2 regions of the Vibrio tapetis subsp. tapetis genome follow, and region 1 is predicted to be linked to the other one. Evidence: predicted binding sites of a transcription regulator. Region 1 holds the regulator's gene; the other holds the start of a gene.
What was found. The regulator PurR, encoded in region 1, represses purine synthesis genes. The targets are predictions, from matches to a motif close to TNANGNAAACGTTTNCNTNA.
Positions count from the first base shown of each region.

Region 1 (3,299 bases):
GCGTAGGCTAAATAGGTAGAATGCCCCATCTCGCTTAACCCCTTCATTAATGGTTTCTAACTTGGCGCCAAATCGATTTTGTACCCAGTCGCGTAGTAGATAGCGGCTACTCAAAAACGCCAATGTTGCGCCAAGCGTACTGGCGAAAGAAACTAAGATAAGTCCGGTGGTAAAACCAAATAGTGCGGCGCCGAGTAGGGTAATTACGGTAGCTCCGGGTACAGAGAAGGCGGTGACTAATACGTATAATGCGAAGTAACTTAACGCTGAAACAATGAAATTGTTTTCAATAAACTCACCTAAAGCAACTTGTTGGGCTTTAGCGTTTTCAAGCGTTAGGTGTGGACCAAAATTGATCGCCAATACCACGATTACAGCGATGAAGACTATCCCTAAAATGATCTTCTTGTTCATATTTACGTCCTGTTTAGAAAAGTTGTATAAATCTTAATAAGTATGACAGAGGAAATAGGATAAAACTTTCATTTGATACAAAAAAAACCGCGAGCTTGTCAGTTCGCGGTTTTTTGTTGTTCATATTATGTCGACCTAATTTAGCTGATCGATGAGCTCGTCTCTGCGTTGTTTCGGGATGACTGACCAGTGTGTGCCGTTAATAGCGCCTTCAAGCGCCCACAATAGCTCGAATCCAACATCTCCGGTGTGCGTTTGGCTAATTGCTTGATAAGCTTTAGCTGCACCGTGAGTGCGTAAATCGTCGGCACTATTGATTCCGGCTTTCTTAAGCATTCTTTCAGTACCTAAACGCAGGTTAGGTAAATCTTTTAAACGAGTTGGTTTCACCTCGGCTTGCTTGAGCTTTTCGGTATTTGCAACCGTGAGAGCCTTAAGTGCAATATCGAGGATATCTTGAGGCGTTTCCCACATCTGAAAAGGTAATGCAAAATACTTGGTAACGACGGGAAAACCACGCTTTTTATAGACATAAGGCTGAAGACCTTGTTGCTTAAATGTCAGCGCATTGGCTGCATCAGCCCTTATGTGAAGAGTATCGTTTACGACCAAAGCAAACATAGTATTGTCTGCAAAGACACCAAAGCCACCAAACATAGAGCGAGATTTTATCTTCCCTAAAGTCTCAAATAGCTTAAGTGAGTTTTTTAATATCGGTTTATCCATGCTAATAATCTCGGTTTAGAAACAACGTCACCAAAATCAGGTCCGAGAAGTGAGCAAAACTATGCGAGTGTTATATAAGCCACAAGGTAGCTATATAAATTTTGCATATTTGCCATCGGCGACCCCACTACCATACCAATAATACATATTGATTTAGGCCGGAAGTTTTGCGTCCTACTTTTTCAAGTAGTTTGCCCTGTGCGTGACAATAAAATCATAGTGAAAAATCGGAACAAACATCACAATTGAGGTTTCTTAATGTGACATTGGTTCAAATAAGAGTGCCTACAATATGAAACAGCCCTCGCATATGAAGCAAGGGCCATTAAATATGAATTAATCTGCTATTTGCTAGATTAATCTTTTGACGGATTGACGTTCAACAATCTCGGGGTGCATTTCAAACACTCGTTTGTCATGTTCTTTATCTTTAATGCGTTCAAGCAAGATCTCAAAAGCTGTTTTACCAACACGACGTTTAGGTTGGTGTACCGTGGTGAGTGGCGGTGAAAAGTAACCAGAGACTTCAATATTATCGTAACCAATAACAGAGATATCGTCAGGAACGCTCAGGCCTTTTTCTTGAAGACGACTTAAGAGTCCAAGAGCCATGGTGTCATTGAAGCAAAAAACCGCGGTTGGGCGTTGTGCCATAGCAATGATTTTATCCGCTGCGACAACCGCCATATCACATTCGAAATTACCTTCAATGATGTGATCTTCTTGGAACTCAATGTTTGCTTCGGCTAGAGCGCGTTTATAACCGGCTATACGCTCGATGCAGGCGAGTTTGTCTAAGTGGCCACTTAAACAAGCGATGTCTGTGTGTCCGTGATCAATTAGGTATTTCGTTGCTAGATACCCACCTTCTTCAGAGTTATCGATGATCTTATCTGCATGAGAGCTTTCAGGGCCCCAGTCCATGATTACTTTTGGAATGTCAGCGTGAGAATCAAGCATTCCACGAAGTTCTTCCGTTAAATCTGAACACATGACTAATATGCCGTCTACACGTTTCTCAGCGAGCATACGGATATAATCTCGTTGCTTTTCGTAGATACCACCAGTATTACACAGAATCAAAGTGTAGCCTTGACGGTAGCAGTAGCTCTCAACACCGTCGACAACTTCGGCGAAAAATGGGTTGGTAGACTGAGTTACTAGCATGCCGATCGTACGGGTCGTATTACACTTAAGGCTGCGTGCGACAGCGCTTGGGGCATAATTTAGTTCTTCTACTGCTTTGTTTACTCGCTCTTGCGTTGCTTCAGCAACAAAACGAGTTTTATTAATTACATGTGAAACCGTAGTAGTCGATACACCGGCAATACGCGCAACATCTTTAATCGTGGCCATAAAAATTTCCTGTCGAGTCAGCACCGTATGAGTATTAGTTTAATGGAGGGCTGACCAAATATAATTAATGCAAAAAATAAAACCGCTCAATATAGGCGGTTTTCATGGAACTGGCGTGTTTTCATATTTTATCGTTTGCGATCACAATTTTAGACCGATTCAAACACTCTGACAACGTTATTTGTTTCAAAACGACGATGTATTCATTAAAACAGTGAATTCAGGAATGAAAAATGATAACGAGAGATGACCAAAATGAAGGGAGAGGGCCGTATTTTCGACCCTCTAGATGTCTTTTACTGCTCGCCTGAAATGTATTCACAATCAAGCTTAAGGAAGGCAAGCAACAGCTGTGCTACTGCGGCATAAAACCCAAATTCATCGAATTGGCGGCATTTTGCGTTAAATGATGGAACCCAAGTCAGCATGTGTTGTTCGATAAATTGTTTTTGTTCCAGTAAAGCCAACTCAAAGTCGTTTTCATTGTCGATTTCGTTAGAACGCACGATTAGGTTACCAAGGAAGTCGAGCTCTAATGCGAGATGATCGGCAGGTTCATTAAAGCCTTCTTGCTTGGTAATGTTTTTGTCTTTCATCAGTTGCTCCATTGCCAGAGCAGGTTTACCGTTTAACAAACCTTCAGTGCCAATATACAAGGAGGCATAAGGGAGTGCCGCATTTTTGGCGGTAGCTAAGAACAAACCACAAAAGTCGGCGGACAGTTCTAGTTGAACATCGGCACGGTCTTGCAGTTGGTTAAGCGAGTTAATCAGCGCGGATGTCGCCTCTGTTAACTGAGGGTT
Region 1 covers NZ_LT960611.1:1,720,935-1,724,233, reverse strand. The annotation lists gene VTAP4600_RS07645 (TVP38/TMEM64 family protein) at 1-414, opposite strand, end outside; gene VTAP4600_RS07640 (TfoX/Sxy family DNA transformation protein) at 550-1,140, opposite strand; cyclic di-GMP riboswitch class I at 1,255-1,346, opposite strand; gene purR (HTH-type transcriptional repressor PurR) at 1,492-2,496, opposite strand; gene torD (molecular chaperone TorD) at 2,793-3,299, opposite strand, start outside.

Region 2 (3,299 bases), 580 kb from region 1:
ACAGACAACACTATGGCTTTAGCAGCTGACTATACAATGAACGCATGGAAATTTGCTACAGGCTTTAGTGTAACTAACTATGATGATTCTTCTAAAGATAAGCTAAACAAGTGGTTCTTGAATGCTGGTTACACAATTGCTCCTTCTACTACAACGTACGTAGAAATCGGTGGCAACAATGGTGACAAGCAAGAAGTTGGTTACGGTGTAGGTATTAAAGCATCTTTCTAAGTTTAGCTAGAAACTGTTAGACTCTAAAGCCACCTTTATGGTGGCTTTTTCATATGTGGAGTTAAAAGATCTTGGTGACTAGTCGTCATGTTAGTGACAAACAAATACATATTTTATGACATCGGTTTGGAGAGTTTATGTGTAGCAAAAAAGTGTTTATTAAATCTATTACCACGTTGAGTTTGATGTGGGCTTCAACGGTTCTAGCTGCTGATATTATTCCCGAGAAGGGTGTTAGTCTGTTGATGGTTAATGGCTCAGAAGATGTTAGTAAAATGAAGCCAAGCGCTTTGAAGTCGGGGCAAAACCAAATCGTAGTTGAAATGGATAAAAATATCGGAAAGGGGAGTTCGAACGGCCAGTTTACTTCCGCCCCTTTTGTCATTACGTTTGAAGCCGGTTCGGATGATATAAAAATTAACCACCCTAAAGTGCACAGCATTCAGCACGCTGAGCAAGTATTTAAAAATGAGCCTAAATGGCGCCTAACTTCAGCTGGGAAATCAATTGATTACAAGAGTAATGAATTGAAAGGTAAAAAAGGCTTCATGCCATACTCAGATATGGATGAACTGGTTAAAGAATACAACCAACAAAACGGCATTTATGTTGGCCCTGCAGCCATAACGGTTGCTGCCGCGAGTCAAGTTGAGCCTGCTGTTAAGAGTGCTAAAGCGACACCTAAACAACAAAAACCATCACAAGCTGTAGCTCATCCGCAAGCCTTAGAGCAGATGCAAGCTTGGTATTTAAAAGCGTCAAAAGAAGATCGTAAAGAATTCCGAAAGTGGATGGTAGATCAAGACTGATCCAATTATGTTTTCTAGAAACTAGAAACTAGAAACTAGAAACTAGAAACTAGAAACTATAAGAGCGAAAGCCTGATATATTGGGATTTCGCTTTTTTTATAGTAGCGAAGCGGTCTAGTTTCTCGTAAGGAGCTTGCGACTGATCTAGTCAAATTGCTTATTTTCAATCCGCAATCGTTTGCTATAGTTATCCTTATTGATGCCAATAAACTGGCAAGCTACAATCTCGAACCCGAATTGTCCCTCATATAAGACTGTGTAAATATGAAATTCCCTGGCCAACGTAAATCGAAACATTATTTTCCAGTTCACGCTCGTGATCCGCTGGTAAGCCAAGCTCAAGTCAGTAAGAAAATGTCGCGCATCCATGTTGTTGGTATCGATCAGACTTTGGTGGATATCGAAGCTAAAGTAACGGATGAATTCATTGAGAAATTTGGTTTGAGCAAGGGACATTCGCTCGTAATTGATGACCAAACCGCAGAGCAGTTGTATTGCGAACTAAAATCTCAGGGATTAGTGACCAATGAATACGCTGGTGGCACAATTGGTAATACATTGCACAACTATTCGGTATTAGCCGACGATAAATCTATTTTACTTGGAGTGATGAGCCAAGATATCCAAATAGGCAGCTACGGTTACCGTTACCTATGTAACACATCAAGTCGTATGGATCTTAATCATCTTCAAGGGGTTGATGGCGCAATTGGACGCTGCTTTGCCTTGATCAGTGAAGACGGTGAACGTACTTTTGCGATAAGCGAAGGTCAAATGAACCAACTTCAACCAGAAAGTATTCCTGAATCTGTATTTAAAAATGCTTCTGCTCTTGTTTTAACTGCGTATTTGGTGCGTTGTAAGCCTGGTGATCCAATGCCAGAAGCTACAATGAAAGCCATAGAGTATGCAAAGCAATATGACGTACCTGTAGTATTAACGTTGGGTACAAAGTATGTCATTCAAGACGACCCTGAGTATTGGCAAGCATTTTTGCGTGACCATGTTTCTGTCGTTGCAATGAATGAAGATGAAGCAGAAGCGTTGACTGGCGAAAGCGATCCATTGCTTGCATCAGACAAAGCATTAGAGTGGGTTGATTTGGTTCTTTGTACTGCAGGCCCCGTTGGTCTATACATGGCTGGTTATACAGAAGAGAGCATGAAGCGCCAAACTTCGCTTCCTTTGTTACCTGGTGCTATTGCAGAATTTAATCAGTACGAGTTTAGTCGCCCTGTAAAAAAAGCGTCGAGTGAAAATCCGGTAAAAGTATATTCACACATCGCTCCATATATGGGTGGGCCTGAGAAAATAAAGAACACTAATGGTGCTGGTGACGCTGCACTCTCTGCATTGCTGCATGATATGTCGGCTAATCGTTACCATAAAAATAATGTTCCCAACTCGAGTAAACACCAAATTCCATTTTTGACGTACTCGTCATTTTCGCAAGTATGTAAGTACTCGAATCGTGCGAGTTACGAAGTGTTGGTTCAGCATTCACCTCGACTTTCGCGTGGATTACCAGAGCGTGAAGACAGCTTAGAAGAAGCGTATTGGGATCGATAAATATATAATTGAGGCGTTATTCATAATATAACGCTTTAATGTTCCAATAAAAAAGAGCGCATTAAGCGCTCTTTTTATTTATGTTTTTAACTAAACGTTAATTCTTAAAGAAGAAAATCTTCTAAAGAGCGACCTGCATCTAATTGCTCTTGAATAGCAGAAGGAGTACGGCCTTGACCCGTCCAAGTTTTCTCTTCGCCGTTTAATTCGTATTTGTATTTAGCAGGACGTGGTTCACGTTTCTTTTTCGTTTTAACTTTATTGTCATTGCCAGACATTGCGGCAATTAAGTCTTCAATGGCGATGCCATCTTTGCTGATCATATCAGCGTATTCAGCCAATTTAGCATTACGTTCAGCTTGCGCTGCACGCTCTTCTTCTTCACTGCTGCGACGCTCATCAACAACAATAGTTAGTTTTTCTAGTGCTTCTTCTAAGCTTTCAAGTGGCAATTCACGAGCAAAAGCACGAAGGCTACGGATATTAAGTAGAGTCTTAGCAAGATCTGACATGGTTATTCCTGTTTGAATAATTACGATAACAATCTAATAATAACAGCGTAGAAAAAGAATTCAATATATATGGTAGTAATTGTCTTTCAGTGCAAAGTAATAAAATGTAATTAAGCATAAATATAAATATGAGATTTAAATCAAAGGTTAAACTGGGTCTAAAGTATCTGGACTAAG
Region 2 covers NZ_LT960611.1:1,138,419-1,141,717, reverse strand. The annotation lists gene VTAP4600_RS05030 (porin) at 1-231, shown strand, start outside; gene VTAP4600_RS05025 (YccT family protein) at 369-1,040, shown strand; gene VTAP4600_RS05020 (inosine/guanosine kinase) at 1,306-2,610, shown strand; gene VTAP4600_RS05015 (H-NS family histone-like protein) at 2,715-3,122, opposite strand.
Region 2: the regulator PurR is predicted to act here: its motif matches at 1,208-1,227, upstream of VTAP4600_RS05020 (inosine/guanosine kinase).